One region of the Roseococcus sp. GW821-FHT12F05 genome, then DNA from elsewhere that is predicted to be linked to it. Evidence: predicted binding sites of a transcription regulator. Region 1 holds the regulator's gene; each other region holds the start of a gene.
The links. The regulator LexA, encoded in region 1, represses DNA repair genes until DNA is damaged. The targets are predictions, from matches to a motif close to TGTTCTANNTANGTTC.
Positions count from the first base shown of each region.

Region 2: the regulator LexA is predicted to act here: its motif matches at 5,350-5,365, upstream of AC1ROY_RS04795 (ImuA family protein).
Region 3: the regulator LexA is predicted to act here: its motif matches at 3,991-4,006, upstream of uvrA (excinuclease ABC subunit UvrA).

Region 1 covers NZ_JBXAQB010000002.1:393,465-402,779, reverse strand. The annotation lists gene AC1ROY_RS06750 (isocitrate/isopropylmalate dehydrogenase family protein) at 1-840, shown strand, start outside; gene AC1ROY_RS06745 (SGNH/GDSL hydrolase family protein) at 851-1,600, opposite strand; gene AC1ROY_RS06740 (OpgC family protein) at 1,611-2,768, opposite strand; gene AC1ROY_RS06735 (SGNH/GDSL hydrolase family protein) at 2,785-3,525, shown strand; gene AC1ROY_RS06730 (ETC complex I subunit) at 3,571-3,894, shown strand; tRNA gene AC1ROY_RS06725 (tRNA-Arg) at 3,904-3,980, shown strand; gene AC1ROY_RS06720 (hypothetical protein) at 4,084-4,401, shown strand; gene AC1ROY_RS06715 (DUF169 domain-containing protein) at 4,398-5,204, opposite strand; gene AC1ROY_RS06710 (hypothetical protein) at 5,283-5,561, shown strand; gene AC1ROY_RS06705 (N-formylglutamate amidohydrolase) at 5,598-6,461, shown strand; gene lexA (transcriptional repressor LexA) at 6,466-7,155, opposite strand; gene AC1ROY_RS06695 (Rossmann-fold NAD(P)-binding domain-containing protein) at 7,362-8,234, shown strand; gene AC1ROY_RS06690 (alpha/beta hydrolase) at 8,187-8,972, opposite strand; gene AC1ROY_RS06685 (glycosyltransferase family 4 protein) at 8,996-9,315, shown strand, end outside.
Region 2 covers NZ_JBXAQB010000002.1:625-9,939, reverse strand. The annotation lists gene AC1ROY_RS04805 (error-prone DNA polymerase) at 1-3,099, opposite strand, end outside; gene AC1ROY_RS04800 (DNA polymerase Y subunit UmuC family protein) at 3,096-4,463, opposite strand; gene AC1ROY_RS04795 (ImuA family protein) at 4,564-5,334, opposite strand; gene AC1ROY_RS04790 (trypsin-like peptidase domain-containing protein) at 5,530-6,258, shown strand; gene AC1ROY_RS04785 (DUF1127 domain-containing protein) at 6,269-6,499, opposite strand; gene AC1ROY_RS04780 (LysR substrate-binding domain-containing protein) at 6,624-7,484, shown strand; gene AC1ROY_RS04775 (tripartite tricarboxylate transporter substrate binding protein) at 7,552-8,517, shown strand; gene AC1ROY_RS04770 (tripartite tricarboxylate transporter substrate-binding protein) at 8,594-9,315, shown strand, end outside.
Region 3 covers NZ_JBXAQB010000004.1:26,372-35,686, reverse strand. The annotation lists gene AC1ROY_RS12025 (ATP-binding protein) at 1-1,059, shown strand, start outside; gene uvrA (excinuclease ABC subunit UvrA) at 1,069-3,966, opposite strand; gene ssb (single-stranded DNA-binding protein) at 4,136-4,648, shown strand; gene gyrA (DNA gyrase subunit A) at 4,806-7,604, shown strand; gene coaD (pantetheine-phosphate adenylyltransferase) at 7,597-8,109, shown strand; gene AC1ROY_RS12000 (peptidylprolyl isomerase) at 8,152-8,727, shown strand; gene AC1ROY_RS11995 (peptidylprolyl isomerase) at 8,858-9,315, shown strand, end outside.

The sequences.
Region 1 (9,315 bases):
ATCCGCCACGCCGACGGGACCGAGCTGGCGCCGCAGATCACCCTGCGTCAGCGACTGGACCTCTTCGGCGGGGTGCGGCCCATCCGTGCCATTCCGGGCGTGCCCTCGCCGCTGGCCGATCCGCGTGCGGCGAAGATCGATTTCGTGATCCTGCGGGAGAGCACCGAGGGTCTGTTCTTCTCCAAGGACAAGGGCCTCGTCAAGCCTGATATGGCCGAGGAGACGCTGCGGATGACGCGCGGCACCTCCCTGCGCCTCGCGCGGATGTCCTTCGAGCTGGCCGGCCAGCGTGCTGCGCGGCTCGGCCGACCCGGGCGCGTGACGCTGGTGGACAAGGCCAATGTCTTCCGCGCCTTCGCCTGGCTGCGGCAGATCTTCGGAGAGGTCGCCGCGGAGTATCCGGATGTGCGGCACGACGCCACCTATGTGGACGCCATGGCGCTCGACATGATCCGGCGCCCCTGGGATTTCGACCTGCTGCCCACGGAGAACATGTTCGGCGACATCCTCTCGGACCTCGCGGCCGGGCTGATCGGAGGCATGGGCTTCGCGCCTTCGGCCGATCTCGGCGAGGCTCATGCCGTGTTCCAGCCGAGCCATGGTACGGCACCGGACATTGCCGGGCAGGGCAAGGCCAATCCGACCGCGACGATCCTCTCCGCCGCCATGATGCTCGATTGGCTGGCGATGCGCGGCGCCGGCTCCCGCCTCACGGAAGCGGCCGAGGAAATCCGTCAGGCCGTGGACGCGGCGTTCCAGGGCGGGCTGCGCACGGCGGATGTCGGCGGCGTGGCGGGCACGGCGGAGGCGACGCGCGCAGTGCTGGAAGCACTTCCCTGATCCCTCGGGATCAACGCGCTTCCGTGACGCCCTGGACGATCAGCGCGGCGATGGCGCGGGCAAGGCAATCGTTCAGCCGGTCCATCGCCGCCGCGATCTCGCGGCGCGGCGTGCGCTCCAGGTCCAGCGCGCCCGTCTCCACCCAGTGCTGCATCAGGTCGTAGCGCCGGAACACGGGCGCGCCCGCTGCCGCCGCGATCAGCCTGAGCTTTTCGCGATAGGGCTCGATATTGGTGTTGGCCCGGAGGAAACGGGAGAATTGCTGATCGATGATGATCGTATCGGCGCCCCAACCCCGGATCCGCTCCAGCCCGGCGATCATCGCGTCGGTCATCTCGTCGGGATCCATCCCGCGCACGGCCTCGACCGTCCCGGCCTGCCAGAGGACGAGCGCCGGCTCCTGGCCGGATGGAGCGTCGCGCAGCAAGGCGAGATGGTCGTTGACGTTGATCCCGCGTCCACCCCGGACCGCGACCTCTACCGCCCGGCCGGGATAGCGCGCCGCCAGCAGAGCCTGCAGCCGTGTCGGCCAGGCCGCCTCCGGCGTCGAGGCGCCGCTGCCGGTGACCGAGCCCGAGCCGAGCACCAGGATGCGCAGCGTTCCCCTCTGCAGGGCGCGGGACGTGGTGAAAAGCGGGCGTGGCAAGGTCAGGAAGTCGGCTGGAACGTCGCAGGCCGGCACCGCCCCGGCCGGAAAGACCGGAAGAAGGAGCGCAGCCAGGAACCAGAGAATGGCCCGCAGGGCGGCCTTGTGTGACATCTCCGCCACGTTAGCGAGCCGCCGCATGGGTGGGCAAGGCGGCTCGAGGCGGCGGCCCCTCCTTCTGCCAGTCCGCAAGGAAGGCCACGAGCGCGAGAATGCCGATGGAGAGGATATTGACGGCGATCTGCATGAGCCAGCCGTCGTCGGCCTCCAGCATCAGCCGCGCCATGAAGGAGAGCAGGATGCCGAAGCAGAAGACCGGCAGGCTGTTCCGGCCCATGGCCAGCAACGGCCGGGTCCATCGCCCCCGCAGGGCGGATGCATCTCGGGGGATGTATTGGGCGATGAGATAGGTGATGGCCAGGACGGAGGCGAGGCGCCAGGGGTGCAGCGCGGTCTTGTCCACCGTTGCCAGGAAGGCGGGGATCGCTTCCGGCAGCCGTTCCCCGAGCGACGGGACCCATTCGACGGCGATCATGGCGAAAAGTCCCGACCCCAGCACGAGGAGTGCGGCTGCGGTGAGCCAGCCGCTTCGTTGCGGCATCGGCGGCGCCGGAGCGCCGCGCACCGACTGGCCCATAAGAAAGCCGATGAAGAAGAGCAACTGCCAGGCGAGAGGATTGAAGAACCAGCCGCCTCCCTGCCAGCGCGGAAGGTTGAAATCCGTCAGCCGCACACCGATCCAGAGCGCGATGGACAGTCCGAGCAGCAGCCAGGGATGCTTCCGCAGCGCCAGGCCCGGCAGCAGCAGCGCCAGCAGCACGATGTAGAGCGGCAGGATGTCGAGAAAGGCGGGCTGAAAGCGGAGGAGCAGCGCCTCCAGGAGAGTGCGGTAGGGCTGCTCGGCAAAGGGATCGAGCGCGAGCTCGTCCAGATAGGCTCCCCGGTCCAGCGTCGCGGCCGAGTAGCCGACCTGGGCGGTGAACACCACCATCAGGAAGATATGGGCAACATAGAGTTTGCCGATGCGCTGGATGAGGCTGGCGGCCGCGCTGGGCCATCCGAGGCGGTCGGCACGGCCGGCATAGGCGAAGGCCCCGGCATAGCCGGCCAGCAGCACGAAGGCCTCGGTCGCATCGCAGAGGGCGAAGTTCTTCAGCGTGACCGCGCCGAGCCAGTTCCCGGGCGTGTGGTTGATCACGATCATCCACAGCGCGATGCCTCGGCAGATGTCGGCCCGTGGATCGCGGAATACGGATCTGGTGCGCGTGGCGTCCGTTGTCATTCGGGGCTAAGCTAACATGATGCGTGTCTGGCTGGGCCTTCTGATGTTGCTGGCGTCCGTGGCGCCTGGCTCCGCTTCGACAGGCGGCTGCCCCCGCGTCTCCGTCAACCTGCCGCCGCTGCCCGGGTTGCGCGCCGAGATCGCGTCCCGCAGCTCGGTGACCATCGTGGCGCTGGGCTCCTCCTCCACGGAGGGAGCCGGAGCGTCGACGCCGGTCGCGGCCTATCCGGCCCGGCTCGAGGCGCTGCTGCGGGCGGCGCTGCCTGGGCATGACATCAGCGTGATCAATGCTGGGCGATCCGGCGAGACCACGGCCGAGATGCTGGCGCGGCTCGATCGTGATGTCCTCGTCCGCCGCCCCGACCTGGTGATCTGGCAGGCCGGCGCCAACGAGGTGCTGAAGGGAGCGGCCCCCTCGGTCTTCGCCGCTCAGATGCAGGACGGGCTCGCCCGCCTGCGCGAGGCCGGCGTCGCCGTGGTGCTGATGGACAATCAGCGCGCGCCGCGCATCCTCCAGGCGCCGGGCAGTGCGCGTTTCCCGGAGGTCCTGCGCAGTCTCGCCCGCGAGCGGCGGGTGGCGCTCTTTTCGCGGGGGCGGCTGATGTCCGCCTGGGCGGAGGCCGGGTTGCCGGCCGCCGAGGTCCTGTCGCCGGACGGCCTGCACCACAACGACCGGGGCTATGCCTGCCTCGCCGAGGCACTTGCGGGCGCGCTGCTCGAGGCCGCCGGTGTCAGAACCGTTGTTGCCGGCCGCTAGACGCCTGACGCAACATATCAAAGTCGAGGACCGGAGAATTCCTGCATGAGCGGTTTGAAGCCCCTGGCACGCATCCATTGCCCGCCGCGCTCGGCGATGCAGTCGGGTCGGGCGAACACACATGAATGGGTGCTCGAATACGCACCGGCGGAACGTCTGCGGCTGGATCCGCTGACCGGCTGGCCCGGCTCGGGCGACACGCGCAATCAGCTCCATCTGCGCTTCCCGACGCGCGAGGCGGCGGTCGCCTATGCCGAGACCCGCGGCATTTCCTTCGAGGTGGAGGAGCCGCCGCGCGCGAAGCCCATCAAGCCCAAGGTCTATGCGGACAACTTCCGCACCAACCGAGGCGAGAACTGGACCCATTGACCCGAAATTGCGCCCTTAGCTCAGTTGGATAGAGCAGGAGCCTTCTAAGCTTCAGGCCGGTGGTTCGAATCCACCAGGGCGCGCCACACTCGCCAAATGCATGCGGTTTCAGTAAAATTAAGCATTGAAATGGAGCTTGTCGCTGATTTAGTACGGTCAACCAGACATTTTTGGGGGCTGGCCATCGCGATGCAGGACACCGCCGATACTGCCCTCCTTACCTTCGTGGTGAGCAATGCGCGGCGCATCGCCAGCAAGACCCTTTTTGCGATGGTCGATGTGGAGGTGCAGCTCGCCGGGGTGGTCTTCCTGATCCAGGGGGTGCAGGCGCGGCGGCTGCCGCAGGCCGGCACTTCGATCCATCTTCCAACCTTCAGGGACATCGACGGCGGGCCGAAGACAGCCATCATCCTGCCCGATGAGGTCCGCGAGCCGCTGACCGATGCCGTGCTGGCCTTCCTGGTCGAGGAAGGCCTGGCGCGGCCCCGATATGGCGGGGCGAATTAGGCCTTGCCCGCGTAGCTCTTTCCCATGCCCTGGGCCGGATCGACCTGCGGGCCGTAGGGCATGATCGGATAGCGCAGCCCGGCCTTGGACAGTCCCTTCAGCCCCTCGACGGCCCGGGCGAGATCGCCCGGCGGGCAGGCCATGAGCATTTCGTCATCGGCCACGCCGCCGTAGCGACGCTCGGCGTAGCAGGGCAGGGAGAGGCAGACCGTCCGATCCCGCAGCGCGCGACCCCAGCTGTCGGCGCAGGCGCTTTCGCCGGTGATCGAGAAGTCGTAGCGGCGGTAGTTCCGCCACTGCAGGCCGTTGATGAAGAGGATCATCTGGGCGGGATTGCCGTAGAAGAGGCAGACGTCCGGCGGGTCGAGCCTCGCCGAGCGCAGCGGCGAGACGACGAGACCATGATATTCCGGCGGCACCCGCGGCATCTGTGCCTGGTGCGCGGCCGAGGCCTCGATGTTCTGGAACCAGACGCCGTCCATCTTTCGACCCGAGGTATAGAGCTCTGAGGGAGCGTTCAGGCCGATGACGCCGCCGCAATTGCTGAATTCCGGAACATTGTCATGCGTGATGGCGAGTGTGAAACCGGCCATCCGGGCCTGTGTCACGAGCTGGCACGTGGAGAAGCGCCGGCCCTCCTGCGGCCGGCGCAGGCCTGGGACGGCCTCCATCTCGGTGCGGTCGCGGAACAGCTTCATGCCGAAGGGCAGCGTCCGCAGCCGAAGCAGGTCGGACAGGTTGTTGGCCAGTTCCGCAATCGCGGCCGCATTGGGCGTGGGGGCCTCGCTCGAACCATCGGGCATGGCGTTATCCTCCTTGTGATTGTGTCGAGGGTCGCACAAGGATGCTGGGGTATAAAGCCGATCGGGAGGAAGCAGGCCATGCGGCTGGGAGAGGCTGAGGCAGGCGCCCGGGGCGGACGGCCGGGCCACGACTCGTCGCTGGGGCTCGGACTGGCCGATCTCGCCGGGCTTCGACAGGAGGGACGGCTCGTGGAATCCGGGATGGACGCCCGGTTCAGGCCACACCCTCCGGGCAACCTGGGCGGCTTCGCCGGTTTTGACCGGATCCGGCCGCCGGGGGCCGCCGATCTGCGGGCGCAGGCTCGGGAGAAGTGCGAATCGGCTCTCGGCCATATGCCCAATACGGCAGCCGAGTGACAAAAATCCGTTGCCATGGCCTAATGCTTGCTCTGCATGGATGATCTGGCCACTCACTCCCCGCCCTATGACCTGTTGCGACCAGAGCGACAGACGAGCCCACTCGTCTTCGCCTCGCCGCATTCGGGCCGCGACTATCCCGACGACTTCCTGGCCTCGACCCGGCTGGACGCGGTCGGCATCCGGCGGAGCGAGGATGCCTTCGTGGACGAACTCTTCGCCGCGGCCCCCTCCCTGGGAGCTCCGCTTCTGGCCGCGCGCTTCCCGCGCGCCTGGTGCGACGCCAACCGCGAGCCCTGGGAGCTGGACCCGGGCATGTTCGACACGCCGCTGCCGAGCTGGGTGAACAGCGCAAGCCCGCGTGTGGGCGCCGGCCTCGGGACGATCGCGCGGGTCGTGGCGACCGGCGAGACGATCTACCGTCACCGCCTCTCCTTCTGGGAGGCCGAGCGCCGGGTCCGTTCCTGCTGGGAACCCTATCATGCAGCCCTCACATCCCTAATCGCCGAGACCCGGGACCGCTTCGGCCTGTGCCTGCTGATCGATTGCCACTCCATGCCGGCGCACCCGGCACAGGCGCTGGACCCGCCGGATTTCGTCCTGGGCGATGTCCACGGCACGACCTGCGCGCCGAGGGTCACGCGGGTGCTGGAGGCGGGACTGCAGGGGCTCGGCTACCGCGTGCGGCGCAACGACCCCTATGCCGGTGGCTACATCACCCGGCACTACGGGCGCCCCCGGGAGGGCATTCACGTCATCCAGATGGAGATTGCGCGGCCGCTCTACATGGACGAGCAGCATATCCGGCGGAGCGCGAACTTCCCCAAGCTCCAGGCCGATCTTTCAGGCCTGGTGGAAAGCCTCGCGGCGGAGGACTGGAAGCTCCTGACCGCGAGGTAGCGCGTCAGTAGCTGCGGATCAGCCCGATCAGCCGACCCTGGACCTGAACCCGGTCCGGCCCGAAGATTCGAATCTCGTGGTTCCGGTTGGCCGGCTCGAGCGCCACGGAATTCCCGCGCCGCCGTAGGCGCTTCAGGGTGACCTCATTCTCGTCCACCAGGGCCACGACGATGTCGCCATTCTCGGCGGAGTCGCCGCGCCGGATGACCACGGTGTCGCCATCCAGAATGCCCGCCTCGATCATGGAATCGCCGGCGACTTCCAGGGCATAATGCTCGCCGCTTCCCAGCATGCTGACGGGCACGTCGACGCCCTGCCCCTGATCGCGCAGGGCCTCGATCGGGATGCCCGCGGCGATGCGCCCGAAGAGCGGCAGGGTGATGGCGTTGGGTTTGTCCTGCTTGGGCGGTCGGCCGAAATTCCCCTGCACGACGTTCGGCGCGACCTCCTCGGCGGCGTCCATGCGCGGAGGCACCGCGCTGCCGGGCAGCCGCATGACCTCCAGCGCGCGGGCGCGGTGCGCGCGACGCCGCAGGAAGCCGCGTTCCTCCAAGGCCGTGATAAGACGATGGATGCCGGATTTCGACTTCAGGTCGAGGGCCGCCTTCATCTCGTCGAAGGAAGGGGAGAAGCCCGTCTCCTCGAGATGCCGATTGATGAACATGAGCAATTCATGCTGCTTCCGCGTAAGCATCGGATCTGAACCTCTCCCAAAGGGGGGAACCCCGGGTTCCCCTTGGGCCGGCGTGAACAAACCGGCAACTAGAAATTCGTTCTAGGAAGGTTCTCCCGAATCGGTCAATCGGAAAATGGCGCCAGGCCAATGTTTTGTCGGCCGTCAGCCCTTCCGGGGGCGGCCGGTGCTGGCGCGCGGTGGCGGCAACGCACAGATTGGGTGTCATGACCTCGAACACGACCCTGCTGGTGATCGGGCTGGGTTTCAGCGGCACCGCGATCGCTTCGCTCGCGGCCCGCGCCGGCATCCGCGTGATGGGAACGGCCCGCGACCCTGTCGCGGCGTCGGCGCCCGCCGGCGTTCAGTTGATCGGCTTCGCGGATCCGGAACCCTATGCGCTCGCGACGCACCTCGTCGTCACCGCGCCTCCCGGCCCGGCGGGCGACCCTGTCTGGGCCGTTCACGAACAGGCTCTCCGCACGGCACCGCTGCGTTGGGTCGGCTATCTTTCGACCACAGGGGTCTATGGAGATCGCGGGGGCGGCTGGGTGGATGAGGGCACTCCTCCGGCAGCGACTCAGGCCCGAAGCCAGCGGCGGCTGGCGGCGGAGCGCCAATGGGCAGCGCTCGAGGCCGGCACGGCCGTCGACCTGCTCCGCACCGCCGGCATCTATGGTCCAGGTCGTAGCGCCATCGACGACCTGCGGGCCGGGACAGCGCGCCGGGTCATCCGCCCGGGCCACGCCTTCGGCCGCATCCATCGGGATGACATTGCGCGCGCTGTGCTGGCGGCGCTGGCGAATGCGCCCCGGACTGGCCTCCGAATCCTTCACCTGGCCGATGATGCGCCCGCAGAACCGGCCGAGGTCACGGCGGAGGCTGCACGCCTCCTCGGCATGGAGCCCCCGCCCGGCCTCTCCTTCGCCGAGGCCTGGGCCGGCATGAGCGAGATGGGCCGGAGCTTCTGGGCGGAGAATCGTCGAGTCTCCAGTGCCGGGACGAAGGTCGCCCTGGGGTTGGAATGGGCTTATCCCAGCTATCGGGAAGGCCTACGCGCCATCCTCGCCGAGCAGCGCGCCCAGGGTACGCCCGAGTAGCGCGAGATTTTCCGGCGTCGAGAGGCGGTGATCGCCATCCTTGATGAGCGTGACCTCGACATCCCGTCCAGTGACGCGCTCCGCGATGCGCAGGCTGTGCCGCCAGGGCACGTCCGGATCCTCCTGGCCGTGCAGCAGCCGGACCGGCATCTCCAACGCGATCGGGCCGCCGAGGATCAGATGCCGACGACCGTCCTCGATGAGCGCGCGTGTGATGGGATAGTCGCCGCCGTAGGCGCTGGGCCGCATCCAGGATCCCTCCCGCTGGATCTGGTCGCGGACGGAGGCCGGAAACTCCTCCCACATCAGTTCCTCCGTGAAGTCTGGGGCGGCGGCGATGCCGATCAGCCCGGCCACCCGTTCGGCATGGCGCAGCGCCAGCAGCAGCGCGATCCAGCCGCCCATGGAGGAGCCGACCAGGATCTGCGGACCCTGGGTCAATTCTTCGAGCGCGGATGCCGCATCGGCGGTCCAGCGGCCGATCGTCCCCTCCTCGAAGCGCCCGCCGGAGGCACCGTGCCCGCTGTAGTCGAAGCGCAGGTAGGCTCGCCCCCGGGCGGCGCACCATTCCGCGAGATAGGCCGCCTTGCTGCCCGTCATGTCGCTGTGGAAGCCGCCGAGGAAGACGACGCCCGGCCCCTTCCCATCCAGCGCGCGATAAGCGAGAGGCGTGTCGCCGAGGGTGCCCATGCGTTCCTGCATGACGGTCGGATGGCACGCATGGTTGCCGTCGTCCATGCCCGGGATTAGCAACGCGTCACATGTCACGCCCCGCTGCCATCCTGCAGGTCCTGCCCGCGCTGGACTCCGGTGGAGTCGAGCGCGGGACGCTGGAAATCGCCGAAGCGATCCAGGGCGCCGGGTATCGGGCGATCGTCGCATCGGCCGGCGGCCGGCTGGTGCCGGAACTGGAGGCGCTGGGCGCCAGGCACGTGACGCTCCCGCTCGCCACCAAGTCCCCCTTTGGCATTTGGCGCAACGCGGCCCGTCTGGCGGAGCTCGCCGCCGAGGAGCAGGTCCGCATCATCCATGCGCGCTCCCGGGCTCCGGCCTGGTCCGCCCTGCTGGCGGCGCGGCGGAG
Region 2 (9,315 bases), 390 kb from region 1:
GGGACCCTCGGCCCGCTCCATCCGGCCCTCGGCGATGACGAGGCGCGCGCCGACCACCTCGGCGCGGTGGCGCTGCGAGATGTCGCGGAAGAGCACGAGGTTGGCCACGCCGTGCTCGTCCTCGATGGTGAAGAAGATCACGCCCTTGGCGCTCTCGGGGTGCTGACGCACCAGCACGAGACCGGCCAGCCGCAGCCAGGCGCCGGGGGGAGCCTTGTTGAATTCGGCGGTGGTGACGGATTTGAGGCGCTGCAGCTCCGGGCGCAGCAGGGTGAGCGGATGCTGGCGCAGGCTGAGGCCGGTGGCGGTGTAGTCCAGCACCACCTGCTCGCCGGCGGTGGTGCGGGGCAGGCGGGCGGCTGGTTCGGCGACAGGAGCCTCCAGCGGGACCTCCCGCTCGATGGCGGCCGCCTCCCACATGGCGGCGCGGCGGTCGAGGCCGAGGCCGCGCAGGGCATCGGCCTCGGCGAGGCGCTCCACGCTGCGGCGGTCGAGCCGCGCGCGGAGGATCATGTCGCGGAGGTCGGTGAAGGGGCGGGCGGCGGCGATGCGCAGGGCGGCGTCCTCGGAGAGGCCGCTGACGAGGCGGAGGCCGAGGCGGAGGGCATGACGCAGCTTGTGGCCAAGTGGGCGGCTTGAGCCAGGAATCTCCTCCTGTGCGGAATCCCAGCCGCTGATCGTCACGTCGATCGGCAGTACCTGCACGCCCTTGTCCCGCGCTTCGCGGATGATCTGCGCCGGCGCGTAGAAGCCCATGGGCTGACTGTTCAGCAGCGCGCAGGTGAAGGCCGTGGTGCGATGGCATTTCAGCCAGGCCGAGATGTAGACCAGCAGCGCGAAGCTTGCCGCGTGGCTTTCCGGAAAGCCGTAGGAGCTGAAACCGTCGAGCCGCCTGAAGCAGCGCTCGGCGAAGTCCTTATCGTAGCCGTTGGCCACCATGCCCGCGATGAATTCGGGATGGAACTTCGGCAGGTCGCCCGTGTGCTTGAAGGTCGCCATGGCGCGGCGCAACTCGTCGGCGCGTGTGGGGGAGAAGCCGGCACCGACGATGGCGATCTTCATCGCCTGTTCCTGGAAGAGCGGGATGCCCATGGTGTAGTCCAGCACCTCCTCCAGGCCCTTGGGGATATTCGGCTCTTCCTCGCGATTCCGCCGACGGAGGTAAGGGTGCACCATGTCGCCCTGGATGGGGCCGGGCCGCACGATCGCGACCTCCACCACAAGGTCCTTGAACTCACGCGGCTTAAGGCGCGGCAGCATGTTCATCTGCGCACGGCTTTCCACCTGGAAGACGCCGAGACTCTCGCCGCGGCACAGCATTTCGTAAGTCGCCTTGCTCTCCTGGCGGATGTCGGCCATCGCCCGGATGCCGGTCAGATCCAGGGCACGACGGATGCAGCTCAGCATTCCGAGACCGAGCACATCGACCTTCAGCATCTTCATCGCATCGATATCGTCCTTGTCCCACTCGATGGTGTGGCGGTCCTTCATCGCCGCTCGCGTGACGACACAGAATTCGGTCAGCGGTCCGCGCGTCAGGACGAAACCGCCGACATGGGTGGAAAGATGTCGGGGAAAATTCTTGATCTCTACGGCCAGTTCGCAGGCCAGCTTCACGCGCGGGTTCGAGAGGTCGAGCCCATGGGCTTCGGCGATCTCCTCCCAGCTCGACTCATTGCCGGGCGAACCGCCGGCCTTGGCCATGAAAGCGGTCGCCTCTTCCTCGATGCCGAGAGCCTTGCCCACCTCGCGGATCGCGCTGCGGCTGCGGTAGCGGATCACCGTCGCGGCGATGGCGGCGCGGTGGCGGCCGTAACGCTGATAGATGTGCTGGATGACATCTTCGCGCCGCTCGTGCTCGAAATCCACGTCGATATCGGGCGGCTCGCCACGCTGCTCGCTGATGAAGCGCTCGAAGAGAAGCTTGTAGGTTTCAGGGCGCAGCGAGGTGATGCCGAGTGCGAAGCAGACTGCCGAATTGGCAGCAGAGCCCCGACCCTGGCAGAGAATACCCTGATCGCGAGCGTAGCGCACGATCTCGCTCACCGTGAGGAAGTAGGACGCGTACTTCAGCTTGCCGATGATGCCGAGCTCCTTGTCGAGCTGTGCCTGCACCTCCGGCTTCACGCCCTCGGGCCACATCCTCGGCACGGCCTCGGCTACGCGCGCCTCCAGCGTCTCCTGCGGCGTCCGGCCAGGGTCGAGGATCTCCTCCGGATATTCGTAGTGCAGATGCTCCATGTCGAAGCGGCAGGCCGCCTCCACCTCGGCCACGCGTTCCACCGCCTCCTCGTGCCCGTTGAAGAGGCGGCGCATCTCCTCCTCCGGCTTGAGGCAGGCCTCGCCATTGGGCTCGGCGGCGAAGCCCAGCTCGTCCACCGTGCAGCCGAGGCGGATGGCGCTCAGCACGTCGGCGAGGCGCCGGCGCTCCGGCACGTGGTAGCGCACGCCGCCGGCCGCGATCAGCCGCGCCTCCGGCACCTGTGCCAGCATATCCAGCCGATGCCGGTCGGCGCCGCGCGCACGGGTCTGCGCGGCGAGCAGCAGCGGCAGTGCCAGCCGCTCGCGCAGCATCCGCGCCTCGCGGGCGTGACGGGAGGCGAATTCGCGGTCGGGCGCATCCGGCGCCATCCGCGCCAGCACCTGCCCCTCCATCGCCGTGTACATCTGCTCGGGCGTGATCGGGCACTCGCCCTTGGGCGCCTCCATCCGCACGGTCGAGAGCAGGAGGCAGAGGCGGCCCCAGGCGGCGCGGTCGGTCGGCCAGGCGAGGTACTCGCTGCCGTCGGTCAGGCAGAGACGCACGCCCGCGAGGAAGCGCAGCTCCGTCTCGATCCCCTCCTCCTTCAGGTCCGCGACGGCCCGCTGGCAGGCGACCCAGCCGCGCACGAGCCCGGCCATGGAGTTGCGGTCGGCGATGCCGAGCACGCGATGCCCGTGCAGCGCCGCGGCCATGGCGAACTCGTGCGGGTGCGAGGCGCCCTCGAGGAAGGTGAAGTTGGACAGGGCGCCCAGCTCGCCGAAGACAGCGCTCCGGGCTATCGGCATCGCGCGGCCGGCGCGACGCCGGGCGGGGAGGGGCAGGACCGCGGCGGTCACGGCAGGAACCCGTGGATGAACCACCTCACGTCAGGCTTTCCCGCTGCGCCGCACCGGCAGACCCACCAGCGCGCGCCCGAGGCGAGCTGCACGCGGTAATAGTCGCGCGGCGGGCGGTCCTCCGGCGTGCGCCACCATTCGGGCTCGATGCGTTCCGGTCCCTCGGCCGAGACCACGCGCTCCACCCGCCGGCCGAGGCGGATCTGGAAGGGTGGATCGTCCGGGAGCACGGCGCTGGCCTCCACGGGGATGGGCCGCCGTAGCAGCCGCAGCGGCCGCGGCGCGGCCGGGGCTTCGGCGACCGGCTCGAAGGCATCCGCTTTCCGGACCGCCCGCTCCGGCCAGTGCGAGTCCCGCGGCTCCAGCCGCCAGATGCGCACGCGTTGGGCCAGGCGGTCCAGCAGCTCCGAAAGAGCCTCCTTCGGCGTCTCCTCGCCGGGCAGGCCGGCCTGGCGGGCGTGCAGCGCCTCGGTCACCTCGGCGTCCAGGATCAGTTTCTCGAAGCCCAGCTCCGGCTGCAGCTCCTCGATGCGGCGGCCGAGCAGCCGGCGGAGATGGGCGGGGTCACGGCTCGCCTGTCCGAGCCCCTGGCGCAGCTCCTGCCAGGAGCCGTCGCCGCGGAAGGCGAGCAGCCTGAGCGCCCGCGCGCCCTCGCCGGATTCCAGCAGCCCCACGCAGAGAAGGTCGGCCAGCGCGCCGGTCGCCCACTCCAGCGCCGGCGCGGTGCAGAGCGGCGAAAGGTATTCGCGCGCCTGGACATGGCGCGGCGGCGGCCGGATCGGCGTGAAGGGCGCGACCCGGCCGCGCAGCGCGGCCAGCTCCTCGGCGATGGCGGTGCCGAAGCGCCGGGCCAGCGGGCCGCGCGGCTGCGCCTCCAGCGCGGCGACGTCGCGCAGGCCGAGGCGATGCAGGGCCGGGATCATCTCCTCCGGCAGGGCAAGGGCGGTCACGGGCAGACGGGGCAGGGCGGCGGCCTCCTGATCCGGCGCCAGCACCTGCGGCCGCGCGCCGGCGCGCAACAGGGCGGCGAGCGCGGCCGGCGCGCCGCCCAGCAGCCCGCGCACGGTTGCCCCAGCCGCGGCGAAGGCGCCCAGCACGCGGCGCAGCAGCTCGGGCTCGCGGTCGGGCAGGCCGGTGGTCTCGATGAGGAGGCCCTCCTCGCGCCAGATCCCCACCAGCGGCGAGAAGCGCAGCGCCCAGACGGCCGGGCGCTCGGCGGCCAGCCTCTCGCCATGCAGCATGAGGAAGCGACGGTCGCCTAGAGGCGTGCCGGCCTGGGCTGGCGGCAAAGGCGGCGCCGCGCAGGGCAGGCCGCCCTCGAAGAGCGGGAGGCTCGGGGTGCGGGCGAAGCGGCGGCTGCCCATCAGGGGAATCTTGAGGGGCTCTGCCCCTCAAACACCCCGGCAGGAAACTGAGTTTCCTGCACCTTCCATCCGTAAAAAAGATCCAGGGGGGCGAACCTCCTCACGCCCGCCTCCGCTTCGCCGCCGGCGCGGCCTGCGCGGGCGCGAGCGTCCGCAGCTCCCCGCGCGCCGCGTCCCACTCGCCGACCCAGGCGCCCGGCCGTCCGCCGCGGGCGCGCAGCAGGGCGATCTCCCAGCCGGGCTCGCCCAGATGGTGCGGGCCGGCCTCGGGCGAGGCGCGGGCGGAGAGCCGCCAGCGGGTCAGCGCCGCGGTCGGACCTGGACTCTCGTCGTCCGGGCGCAGCAGCAGGCCGATCCCGCCGCCCGTCTCGGCGGCAAGCTGGAGGCGTCGGGCGGCGGTGAGGTCGAGCGTCGCGCCGAAAAGCAGGGCGCCGCCGATGGCCGGGCAGCGTAGCCCCTCCTCGGCGGCCCAGAGCGCGTCGGCCGGGCGCGGGGCGCGGACCAGGATCAGGCCGGCCGCCGAGAGGCCGAGGTGCGCGAGGCCAGGCGGGTAGGCGTCGGGCTCGGGCGCGATCCAGAGCACGGAGCGGCCGGGCAGGGCGGCCTGGACACGGGCCAGCAGCAGCGCGGAGAAGCCCATCGCAGCGCCCGGCTCGGCCGAGAGCACCTCGTGCAACCCGGCCAGGGGGAGCCCGTTCCAGGGCAGATGCGCATCGAGCTCGGGCGAGAGGGGCAGGGCGGCGCGGCCGGTGCCGAAGCCGGCCATGCCCGGGTCGAGCCGCGCGATCCGCGCCCGCAGCCCGGCGAGGAGGGCCGCCCGATCAGTCGGATCTGGCTCGGTCGGGTGGGGGAGGGGGGCTTCGACGGACATATGGGTTGCGATGAATGTTCTCTATATGTTCTAGTATCCCCACCCGCCCTGGTCAAGGACCTTCGCGTCGAGCCTGGAGGGATCCGGAGCCACAAAAGCTTCCGCAAAAATCCAAAGCGAATCAGCCCGAAGAAGGGTTTTCTTAACCTCCCCCCATCACTCTGCCCCTTGTCCCCCCGAAGGAGGCACCCCCTGATGACCCTTTCCGCGCGGCTGGCGCCTGTGCTGGTGCTTGTCCTGGCCTCCCTCGTGGCCTGTGCCCCTCTGCCGGCCGTCCAGGCCGAAGGCACGCCCGCCGCGCGCGTGGCGCGCGACAGCCTCGCCAGCCTGCAGGCCAGCGGCGTCTCGGTCGGCGCCGGGATCGCCGTGGACAGCCGGCATCTCCTCACCAATGCCCATGTGGTGCGCCAGGCGGGAGGCCACGTGACCGTCCGCCGCGCCGATGGCGGCGCCGAGGCCAGGGCCACCCTCGTCGGCACCTCGCCGCGCATGGATCTCGCCGTGCTCCGCATGCCCGAGGGTTTTCTCCGGCCTGCCAGCCTCGCGCCGGACATCCCCAGCGAGAGCGAGGCGATCTGGGCTTTGGGACCGGAGGGGCTCGGCCGCTCGCTCGCGACCGGCCGCGTGGCCCGGCCCTGGATCCAGCTGCGCGGGTTCGGCCCGGGCTTCACGGCCCGGCTCGGCGCCCTGATGGGCTTCTCCGGCGGCCCCGTGGTGGACCGCGACGGGCGGGTGATGGGCCTGACCACCGCGCTGCCCGATCCGGGCAACGCCCCGGTCCTCGCCATGATGACCGGGGTCGACCTGACCGGCTTCGCCGAGGGCGATCGCCGCCAGGTCTTCATCCTCGACATCCGCGAGGCGATGGACGAGGCGCGGCGGATGGGGGCGCTGCCCGCCACCCGCCTGGCCAGCGCCGATTAGCGCGGGGCGGTCAGCAGCCCTGGACGTCCCAGGGTTTGCGCAGCGCCTCGTATCGCGCCTCGGCTGGCGTGACGCCGATGTCGCGCAGCATGTGCTCGTCCAGCTCCGCGAGGTGTTGGCGCGTCTCGAAGGCGCGCCAGAATCGCGTGAGGTGCTCCAGCCACAGGAAGCTATCCTTCTGGCCATCCAGCGCGGCATTGGGCCTGAACGCGGAGGGGGAGAGGAGCCGGGCGGCGGACATGACACATTCCTTCTGGGTTTCCGCGCCCCGAATCTGAGGCGCAAGGAAACAGTCGCAATCTTGGAAGCATCACTCAAACGACTAATCTTGACGTTCCCCATCAGTTTTTGTGATGATCTGCCCCATGCTTCCCGCCGGCCTCGACCCCGAACTGCTGCGCAGCTTCGTCCTTATCGCCGAGGGCCAGAGCGTCACCCGCGCCGCCGAGCGCGTAGGCCGCACCCAATCCGCCGTCTCCATGCAGATGCGCCGGCTCGAAGAGGTGCTTGGCGAGGAACTGCTGCGCCGCGGCCCGCGCGGGCTCGAGCCGACCTACAAGGGCGCCTGGCTGCTGGAGCGCGCCCGCACCCTGCTCGCGCTCAACGAGGAGATCATCACCACCTTCCGCGCCCCGCCGATCATCGGCCAGGTGCGGCTCGGCAGCCCCGACGACTACGCGCTGCAATGGCTGCCCGGCATCCTCGCCCGCTTCGGCGAGGCCTATCCGGGCATCGAGGTCGACGTGCTCTGCATGAGCTCGGAGGAGCTGGTCCAGCGGCTCGCCCATGGCCATCTCGACATGGCGCTGCTCACCGAGGGCCATGGCCGCAGCGGCGAGGAGGTCTGGCGCGGCCCGCTGCGCTGGGTCGGGCCGCAGGGCAGCGCGCTGCACAAGCGCGACCCGCTGCCGTTGGCCGCCGCCCATCCCGGCTGCACCTGGCGCCGCGCGGCACTCGAGGCGCTGGGCCGCGAGGGGCGGCGCGTGCGCGTCACCTACAACAGCACCACCCAGTCCGGCTGCTTCGCCGTTGCACTGGCGGGGCTGGCGCTCACCATCTCGACGCCCACGCGCCTGCCGGCCGGGCTCATTTGGCTCGGCGAGGCGGAGGGGCTGCCGGCGCTGGCCGAGATGGGCATCCTGCTCGCCACCGGCGAGGTGCCGCTCTCGCCCGGCGGCGAGGCGCTAGCCGAGGCCATCCGGCAGGGCTTCGCACAAGCGTCTTGAACCGCCCCTTGAGCCGGTGGGCCGCCGCGTGTTCTGGTGCTCGCCGACAATGAGGGAGAAACCCGGAATGGACCGCCGCACCGCCCTAGGTTCCATGCTCGCCGTGCCCGCGCTGGCCGCGCCGGCCTATGCGCAATCCTGGCCCGAGCGGCCGGTGCGCATCATCGTCCCCTATCCGCCCGGCGGCTCCAACGATACGGTCGCGCGCATCGTCCAGCCGCGGCTGCAGGAGATCCTGGGCAAGCCGGTCGTCGTGGACAACCGCGCCGGTGCCTCGGGCTCGGTCGGCTCCGGCGAGACCGCCCGCGCGCTGCCGGACGGCCACACCTGGCTGCTCGCGAACGACACGCTCGCCAGCAACGAGACGCTGATGAGCCTGCCCTATCGCGTGATGGAGGCCTTCACCTTCTGCTCACTGCTGGGCACCTGCCCCTATGCGCTGACCGCGCATCCCTCGACGCCCTTCCGCACACTGGCGCAGCTGATCGAGGCGGCGAAGGCCGCGCCCGAGACGCTGAGCTACGCCACGACAGGCGTGGGCTCGCTCGCCCATATCGCGACGGTGCTGCTGCAGCAGCGTGGCGGTTTCAAACTGAGCCACGTGCCCTATCGCGGCGGCGGCCCCGCCCTGCAGGACGCGCTGGCCGGCCACGTGCCGCTGTTCATGTCGAACATCGTGATCATCCTCAGCCATATGCGCGAGGGTCGGCTGCACCCGCTCGGCGTCTCCAGCGCCGCGCCGAGCCGCTTCCTGCCGAACGTGCCGACCTTCGCCTCGCAGGGCTTCCCGGGCTTCGAGGCGCTGACCTACTGGGTGATGGTCGGCCCTGCCGGCATCCCCGCGCCGATCACCAACCGCTTCCAGGCCGCGCTGAAGCAAGTGCTCTCCGAGGCGCCGGTGCAGGCGCGCATGGCGGAGCAGGGGGCCGACATCGTCGCGAGCTCGCCGGCGGAGACCGAGGCCTTTATCCGCGCCGAGATCGTCAAGTGGGGCGAGGTGATCCGGGCCAACAACATCCGGGCCGAAAGCTGAAAACAGGCTTGCCAGCCGGGGCGACGCCCGGCATGTGAATCGCGAACGTCCTGAGACAAAAAAAGGAGGTCCGGCCGTGGACCGTCGCGCATTCATTGGCCTCGCGGGCAGCCTGCTCGCGACGCCGTCCGTCCTTCGTGCCCAAGGGCTCGGGGCGGGCTTTCCCGACCGGACCCTGCGGCTGATCGTGCCCTGGCCGCCGGGGGGCTCCACCGACACCATCGCCCGCCTGTTCCAGCCGCGCCTCGCCGAGGTGCTGGGTCGTGCGATCGTCATCGACAACCGCGGCGGCGCCTCGGGCGCCACCGGCGCGATCGAGGCATCGCGGGCACCGGCCGACGGCAGCACCTGGACCTTCGTCTATGACACGCAGGCCACCAACGAGACGGTGATGCGGCTGCCGTTCAAGACCATGGAAGCCTTCGTGCCGGTCTGCCACGCGGCCTCGGGGCCGCTGGCGATGGTCGCGCACCAGTCCACGCCCTTTCACAACTTCCAGCAGGTGATCGAGGCGGCGAAGCGGGCGCCGGACACGCTGAACTACGCGACCTCGGGCGTGGGCGGTCTCGCGCATGTCTCGACGACGCTGCTGCAGCAGCAGGGCGGCTTCAGCATGGTGCACGTGCCCTATCGCGGCGGCGGGCCGGCCGTGCAGGACGCGGTGGCCGGACATGTGCCGCTGTTCATGACCAACGTCGTGATCGTGAGCCAGCACATCCGCGCCGGTATCCTGCGGCCGCTCGGCGTGACGACGGCGACCGAGAGCCGCCACGTGCCGGGCTGCCCGACCTTTGCCTC
Region 3 (9,315 bases), on a different contig from region 1:
CTGGCCCAGGTGCTGGCGGCGGATTCCAGCCTCGGGCCAGAGCAGCGGCGGAAGGCCGAGACGCTGGAGCAGGCCGGCCGGCACCTGCTCGCGATCCTCAACGACGTGCTGGACCTCTCGCGGATCGAGGCCGGCCGCTTCCTTTCGGAGCCCCGGCCGCTCCGGTTGGCGGATTTCCTGGACGCCACGCTCACCTTTGTCCGGGACGCGGCCTCCGCACGGGGCGTGGAGCTGTCCCTGCGGCTGGACCCGGCGCTGCCGCCGGCCGTCACCGCCGATGCCCTGCGGGTGCGGCAGATCCTCATGAACCTGCTGGCGAACGCGATCCGCTTCACGCCACCGGGCGGCACGGTCACGCTGGAAACCTCGACGCGGGACGGGAGGGTGGATTTCGCCGTGACGGACACCGGCAGCGGCGTGCCGGCGGCGCTGCGGGCGCATCTCTTCGAGGAGTTCGTCCAGGCCAGCGGGGACGAGGCCCAAAGCGGCAGCGGTCTGGGGCTGGCGATCAGCGCCTCGCTGGCCGGCGCCATGGGAGGCCACCTGAGGCATGAGGACGGTCCGGAGGGCTGCGGCAGCCGCTTCATCCTGTCGCTGCCTCTGCCCTCGGCGAAGCCCGACGATGCCGAGGGCGCCCCGGCTCTTCCCGCCGGCCCGCCGGCGGGGCTGAATATCATGGTGGTGGACGACATCGCGACCAACCGGCTCGTCGCCGCGGAACTGCTCAAATCGGCCGGCCACCAGGTCGTCCAGGCTCCGAGCGGCCTGAGCGCGCTGGCCCTGCTGGAGCAGCAGCCCCTGCCGGACCTGATCCTGATGGACGAGCGCATGCCCGGCCTGGACGGCAGCGCCACGGTGCGCCGCATCCGCGCCATGCCCGGGCCGGCGGCCGGACTGCCAATCGTGGCGTTGACCGCCAACGCGCTGCCCGGACAGGTCCACGCCATGATGGCGGCGGGCTTCGACGATCACCTGGCCAAGCCGGTGGAGCGGGGCAAGCTCCTGGCCGCGCTGTCCCGCTGGGGCGCCGGCCGAGGCGCCCGCCCGCCCGCATCGTGAGGCCCGAGGCTACTTCTTCTTCGCCTTCTTCACGCCGACCTTCGGGTGCCGCGCCAGGATCGGCTTGAGGAACCGGCCGGTATGGCTGGCCGGGCTCTCCGCGATCTCCTCCGGCGTGCCGCTGGCCACGATCCGCCCGCCGCCCTCGCCGCCCTCCGGCCCGAGGTCCAGCACCCAGTCGGCCGTCTTGATGACCTCCAGGTTGTGCTCGATCACCAGCACCGTGTTGCCCGTGTTCACGAGCTGGTGGAGCACCTCCAGCAGCTTGCGGACATCCTCGAAGTGCAGGCCGGTGGTGGGCTCGTCGAGGATGTAGAGCGTGCGGCCCGTGGCACGGCGGCTCAGCTCCTTGGCCAGCTTGATGCGCTGCGCCTCGCCGCCCGAGAGCGTCGTCGCCTGCTGTCCCAGATGGATGTAGCCGAGGCCCACCTCCTCCAGCATGCGCAGCTTCTCGTGGATGGTGGGGACAGCGGAGAAAAACTCGCGGCCCTCGGTCACCGTCATGTCCAGCACGTCGGCGATGGATTTCCCGCGGAACTTCACCTCGAGCGTCTCGCGGTTGTAGCGCTTGCCCTTGCAGGTGTCGCAGGTGACGTAGACGTCGGGCAGGAAGTGCATCTCGATCTTGATGACGCCGTCGCCCTGGCAGGCCTCGCAGCGGCCGCCCTTCACGTTGAAGCTGAAGCGGCCGGGCTTGTAGCCGCGCGAGCGGCTGTCCGGCAGCTCCGCGAACCAGTCGCGGATCGGCGCGAAGAGGCCGGTGTAGGTCGCGGGGTTGGAGCGCGGCGTGCGGCCGATGGGCGACTGGTCGATGTCGATGACCTTGTCGATCAGCTCCAGCCCCTCGATGCGCTGGTGCGGCGCCGGGACCACCGAAGCGCCCATCAGCTTACGGCTGAGTCCGTTGAACAGCGTCTCGATGACCAGCGTGGATTTTCCCCCGCCCGAGACGCCCGCCACCGCCGTGAAGGTGCCGAGCGGGAACTCCGCCGTGACGTCCTTCAGGTTGTTGCCCGTCGCGCCCACGACGCGGAGCATGCGCTTCCTGTCGAAGGGCCGGCGGACCTCCGGCATGGGGATCTCGCGGCGGCCCGAGAGATAGGCGCCGGTCAGGCTGTCGGGATCGTTCGCCACATCCTCGGGCGTGCCCTGCGACACCACCGTGCCGCCCGCCTTGCCGGCACCGGGGCCGATATCCACCAGCCAGTCGGCGCTGCGGATCGCATCCTCGTCATGCTCGACCACGATCACCGAATTGCCTAGGTCGCGCAGGCGCCGAAGCGTGACCAGCAGCCGCTCGTTGTCGCGCTGGTGCAGGCCGATGGAGGGCTCGTCCAGAACGTAGAGCACGCCGGTCAGCCCGCTGCCGATCTGCGACGCCAGCCGGATGCGCTGGCTCTCGCCGCCGGAGAGCGTGGCGGAGGAACGCGCGAGCGACAGGTAGTCCAGCCCCACATCGACCAGGAACTGCAGCCGGTCCTCGATCTCGCGCAGGATGCGCCGCGCGATCTCCTGCCGCTGCGGCGTGAGGGTGGGCATGACCGCGGAAAACCACTCGCGCGCGCGCCGGATGGAGAGCGCCGAGGCCTCGCCGATATGCGAGCCCGCCACCTTCACCGCCAGCGACTGCGGCTTGAGCCGATACCCGCTGCAGGCGTGGCAGGGCTTGTCTGCCCGGTAGCGAGCCATGTCCTCGCGGACCCAGGGATTGTCGCTTTCGCGGAAGCGGCGCTCGAGGTTGGAGATCACGCCCTCGAAGGGCTTCTGCACCTCATAGGCGCGCAGCCCGTCCTTGTACTTGAGCGTCACCGGCTCCTTGCCGGTGCCAAAGAGGATGGCGCTTTGGGCCTCCTCCGGGAGATTCTCCCACGGGGCCTTCAGGTCGATCTTCAGATGCGCGGCGAGCGAGGCCAGGGTCTGGTCGAAATAGGGCGTGCTGGCGTTGCCGGCCCAGGGCGCGATCGTGCCGGCCTTCAGGCTTGCCGAAGGGTTCGGGATCACCAGCGCCGGGTCGAAGAAGCTTTCCGTCCCCAGCCCGTCGCAGGTCGGGCAGGCACCCTGGGGCGAGTTGAACGAAAACAGCCGCGGCTCGATCTCCTCGATCGAGAAGCCGGACACGGGGCAGGCGAATTTCTGCGAGAACACCGTGCGCTCCGCGGTATCCGCGTTCTCCGCATAGGCGATGCCGTCGGCCAGGGCGAGCGCCGTCTCGAAGCTGTCCGCCAGCCGCTGGGCCAGCCCCTCGCGCACCACCACGCGGTCCACCACCACCTCGATGTCGTGCTTCAGCTTCTTGTCGAGCTTGGGCGCGTCGCCGATCTGCATCAGCGTGCCGTTGATCTTCACGCGCTCGAAGCCGCGGCGCTGGTATTCGGCGAGCTCCTTGCGGTACTCGCCCTTCTTGCCGCGGATGACGGGCGCCAGGATCAGCAGCCGCGTGCCCTCCGGCATGTCCATCACGCGGTCGACCATCTGGCTGACGGTCTGCGCCTCGATGGGCAGGCCGGTCGCCGGCGAATAGGGCACGCCCACCCGCGCCCAGAGCAGGCGCATGTAGTCGTGGATCTCCGTCACCGTGCCGACCGTCGAGCGCGGATTGTGCGAGGTGGTCTTCTGCTCGATCGAGATGGCCGGCGAGAGGCCCTCGATGCTGTCCACGTCAGGCTTCTGCATGAGCTGCAGGAACTGCCGCGCATAGGCGCTGAGGCTCTCGACATACCGCCGCTGCCCCTCGGCATAGATCGTGTCGAAAGCGAGCGACGACTTGCCCGAGCCCGACAACCCCGTCAGCACCACCAGCTTCCCGCGCGGCAGGTCCAGGTCCAGCGACTTCAGATTGTGCTGGCGGGCGCCCCGAATCCGGATGAGCTCCCCCTTCACGTTGGGATCGGCGGCATCACGCGGCATGGACAAGGGCTCCGGGGGGCTGGATGTTCATATTGTGTTCACGCTGTCTGCACCATATATGCTGCGGCGCAAAGCATGAAAACGGCCCAGGACCCCGGAAATTGCCGGGGCTGGCCCGCTTGCTGCGGAAAAGGTAGTTTCCGCGGCCGATCTGAAGGAGGCGCGGCCCATGGCCGGAGTGAACAAGGTGATCATCCTGGGGCGCCTCGGCAAGGACCCCGAGGTGCGGAACTTCCAGAATGGCGGGAAGGTCGTGAACCTGCGCCTGGCGACCAGCGAGCGCTTCAAGGACCGCGAGGGCAACCAGCAGGAGCGCACCGAGTGGCACTCGGTGGCCATCTTCAACGAGAAGCTGGGCGAGATCGCCGAGCGCTATCTGAAGAAGGGCAGCGAGGTCTACGTCGAAGGCCAGCTTGAGACCCGGAAGTGGCAGGACCAGTCGGGCGCCGACCGCTACTCGACCGAGATCGTGCTGCGGCAGTTCCGCGGCGAGCTCGCGCTGATCGGCGGCCGGGCCTCGGGCGGCGGTGACATGGGCGAGGAGCGCGAGTATGGCGGCGGCGGCGCCAAGAGCGGCGGCTACGGCGAGCGCAGCTCGGCGCCGGCGCGCAGCGGGCCGCCGAAGTCGGGCGGATGGGATTCGGGGAAGAAAGCGGATATGGACGACGATATTCCGTTCTGACGACCTTGCGAGGGGCCCTGCCCCTCGCGCTCCCCGCCAGGGCTTTTGGCCCTGGACCCTTTCACTGATGTAAGGTGCAGGAAACGGTGAACGTACACGTTCACCCTGCCAGGTTCCCGGGGCATAGCCCCTAGGTTCCACCAACCAGGACTTTCCCTTGGCCGAAGACGACACCAAACCGCAGGACGTCGCGCCCGTCGCCCTCGAAGAGGAGATGCGCCGCTCCTATCTCGATTACGCGATGAGCGTCATCGTGAGCCGTGCGCTCCCCGACGTGCGCGACGGCCTCAAGCCCGTGCACCGGCGCATCCTCTTCGCCATGCACGAGGCCGGCTACACCTTCGACAAGCCGCACCGGAAGTCCGCCCGCGTGGTCGGTGACGTCATGGGCAAGTATCACCCGCATGGCGACGCCTCGATCTACGACGCGACCGTCCGGATGGCGCAGTCCTTCTCCATGCGCATCCCGCTCATCGACGGCCAGGGCAACTTCGGCTCCATGGACGGCGATCCGCCGGCGCAGATGCGCTACACCGAGGTCCGGCTGGCCAAGGCGGCCGCCGCGCTGCTCGAGGGCATCGATGAGGACACCGTCGAGTTCCAGCCGAACTACGACGAATCCGAGAAGGAGCCGCGCGTCCTGCCGGCCTCCTTCCCGAACCTTCTGGTCAACGGCGCGGCCGGCATCGCCGTCGGCATGGCGACCAACATCCCCACCCACAACCCGACCGAGGTGATCGACGCCACCCTGGCGCTGGTGAAGGATCCGGACACCACGCTCGACCAGATCATGGAGATCATGCCCGGCCCGGACTTCCCGACGGGCGGCATCATCCTCGGCCGCGCGGGCATCCGCTCGGCCTTCGAGACGGGGCGCGGCTCCATCCCGCTGCGCGCCGACTGCCAGATCGAGGAGATGAAGGGCGGACGGCAGGCCATCGCCGTCAGCGAGATCCCCTACCAGGTCAACAAGTCGGTCCTGATGGAGAAGATCGCCGAGCTCGTCCGCTCGAAGCTCATCGAGGGCATCAGCGACCTGCGCGACGAGAGCGACCGCTCGGGCCTGCGCATCGTGATCGAGCTCAAGCGCGAGGCGGTGGCCGAGGTGGTACTGAACCAGCTCTACCGCATGACCTCGCTGCAGATCAGCTTCCCCGTGAACTTCCTCGCGCTGAACGGCGGCCGGCCGCAGCTCATGGGCGTGCGCGACGCGCTGCTGGCCTTCATCGCCTTCCGCGAGGAGGTGATCCTGCGCCGCTCGCGCCATCGCCTCGCGAAGGCGCGCGAGCGGGCGCATAACCTGATCGGCCTCGCCATCGCGGTGGCCAATATCGACGAGGTGATCCGCCTCATCCGGGCGAGCCCCGACGCCGCCGCCGCCCGCGTGGCCCTGATGGCGCGCGACTGGCCGGCCGTGGACGTGGCGCCGCTGGTGGCGCTCGTGCAGGACGAGGGCAACGAGCTCTCGGCCGAGGGCACGATGCGCTTCACCGAGGCCCAGGCGCGCGGCATCCTGGAGCTGCGGCTGCAGCGCCTGACCGGGCTCGAGCGCGAGAAGATCGACGCCGAGCTCAAGGAGGTCGGCGCGAAGATCATGGAGCTGCTGGAGATCCTCTCCAGCCGCCCGCGCCGCATGGAGGTGATGACCGAGGAGCTGCTGGCCGTCCGCGCCACGCTGCACTCGCCGCGCCTGACGCGCATCGCCGACTATGCCGCCGACATCGACGACGAGAGCCTGATCGCACCGGCCTCGATGATCGTGACGCTGACGCGCGACGGCTATGTGAAGCGCACCGCGCTCGACGTCTTCCGCGCGCAGCATCGCGGCGGGCGGGGGCGCAGCGCGGCCTCGACGCGCGCCGACGACGTGGTGGTGCGCAGCTTCGTAGGCCACACCCATCAGTGGGTGCTGTTCTTCACCAGCCGCGGCATCGTGTTCCGCGAGAAGGTCTGGCAGCTCCCCGAGGGCGGCACGGGCGGCAAGGGCCGCTCGCTGCGCCAGGTGCTGCAGCTGGCCGAGGGCGAGTCCGTCACGGCCGTGCTGCCGCTGCCGCAGGACGAGAGCCTGTGGGAGCACCTGCACCTCGTCTTCGCGACGGTGCAGGGCAATGTCCGCCGCAACCGGCTGAGCGACTTCCGCAACGTGCGGTCGTCGGGGCTGATCGCGATGAAGCTGGACGAGGGCGATTCGCTGATCGGCGTCGCCACCTGCCGCGAGGGCGACGACGTGCTGCTCGCCACGCGCCGCGGCCGTGCCATCCGCTTCGTGGCCGATGCCGACACGCTGCGCGTCTTCGCCGGCCGCGACTCGACGGGCGTGCGCGGCATCCGGCTCATCAAGGACGATTCGGTCATCGCGCTCGCCGTGCTCGGGCATGTCGAGGCCAGCCCGGAGGAGCGGACGGCCTATCTGAAGCTGGCGGCCCAGAAGCGCCGCGCCGCCGGCGAGGAGGTCGCCGAGGCCCCTGTCCCCGTGGAGGAGACCGAGGAGGTTCCGGTCGAGGAGGTCACGCTCAGCGCCGAGCGCGTCGCCGACCTGGAGGCGGCGGAGCAGTTCCTGCTCGCCGTCACCGACCGCGGCTTCGGCAAGCGCACCAGCGCCTATGAGTATCGCGTGTCCGGCCGCGGCGGCCAGGGCATCGGCAACATCACGCTAAGCCGGCGCACGGGGTCGGAGGTGGTCGCCACCTTCAACGTCACCTCGGGCGACCACATCATGCTGATGACCGATGGCGGCCAGGCCATCCGCTTCGAGGCGGACCAGGTGCGCCAGACGGGACGGACCTCGCAGGGCGTCATGCTGCAGAGGATGGACGAGGCGGAGCGCGTCATGAGCTGCTTCCCCGTCGTGGAGGATGCCGAGGAAGGCCCCGGGGAGAACAGCTCGGAGAATTCCTCGGAAAACACCTCGGACAATGCCGGGGAAAGTGCGGGGGAAGGTCCTGAATATGGTTGAGCGCATCGCCCTGTATCCGGGCACCTTCGACCCGGTCACGAACGGGCATCTCGACGTCATCGGCCGCGCCGCGCGGCTGGTGGACAAGCTCGTCGTGGGCGTCGCCATGAACATCGGCAAGGGCCCGCTCTTTCCGCTGGAGGAGCGCGCCGAGCTGGTCCGCGCCGAGACCGACCAGATCGCCGCGCGCACGGGCTGCACGATCGAGGTGCGGCCCTTCACCGGCCTGCTGATCGGCTTCGCGCGCGAGGTCGGCGCGCAGATGATCTTCCGCGGGCTGCGCGCCGTCACCGACTTCGACTACGAGTTCCAGATGGCCGGCATGAACGCGCGGCTGGACCAGCAGATCGAGACGGTCTTCCTCATGGCCAGCGAGCGCAACCACTTCATCTCCTCGCGCTTCGTGAAGGAGATCGCCCAGCTCGGCGGCGACATCACGAGCTTCGTGCCTCCGCTCACGCTGGAGCGGACGCTGGCGAAGACGCGCAAGAAAGCCGCCGAATAGGGCCGCGAGGCCCGACCATATCCCCACCACGGAGGATCGCTCATGAATCGCCGAGCCTTGCTGACCACGCCCCTGATCATCGCCGGGGCCACCGCTGCCGGGGCCGACCGGGCTATCGCCCAGGGCGCTCCCGACCGCGAGAACACGCTCATCATGGAGCTGAAGGACAATGGCCGGGTCACCATCCGCCTGCGCCCCGACCTTGCGCCGCTGCATGTCGAGCGCATCAAGCTCCTGACGCGGCGCGGCTTCTACAACGGCACGCCCTTCCATCGCGTGATCGAGGGCTTCATGGCCCAGGGCGGCGACCCGACCGGCACCGGCACCGGCGGCTCCGACCTGCCGAACCTGCGCGCCGAGTTCAGCCCGCCGTCCCGCGCACGCTTCCTGCGCGGCACCTGCGGCATGGCCCGCACGCAGGATCCGAACACCGCGAACAGCCAGTTCTTCATCATGTTCGCGCCCGGCTCGAGCCTCGATGGCCAGTACACCATCTGGGGCCAGGTCACCGAGGGCATGGAGCAGGTGGACAAGATCAAGCGCGGCGTGGGCGGCAGCGGCATGGTGCCGAATCCGCCGGACCGCCTGATCCGCATGCGCGTGCTCGCGGACGCCTGAAGGCCCTTGCGGCGGGCCCGCCTTGGAGCCCACGGCATTCCCAACTATTGATCCCGCGAACCGGGCCGGCGCCTCAACGCGCCGGCCGAGGATTTCGTGACCATCACCCCCTTTGCTGCAGGAGCGACCCATGTCCGAGACCAATGAAGCCGAAGCCCAGGGCGCTCCGGACGGCGAGAACACCCTCGTCCTCGAGCTGAAGGATGGCGGCCGCGTCGTCATCCAGCTGCGCCCCGATCTCGCGCCGCTGCATGTCGAGCAGATCAAGACGCTCGCCCGCAAGGGCTTCTACGATGGCACGCCCTTCCACCGCGTGATCGAGGGCTTCATGGCCCAGGGCGGCGACCCGACCGGCACCGGCACCGGCGGCTCCGACCTGCCGAACCTGAAGGCCGAGTTCAGCCCGCCGGCGAAGGCCCGCTTCGTGCGCGGCACCTGCGGCATGGCCCGCACGCAGGACCCGCATACGGCGAACAGCCAGTTCTTCATCATGTTCGCGCCCGCCTCGAGCCTCGATGGCCAGTACACGATCTGGGGTGAGGTGACGGAGGGCATGGAGGCCGTGGACAAGATCGCGCGCGGCGCCGG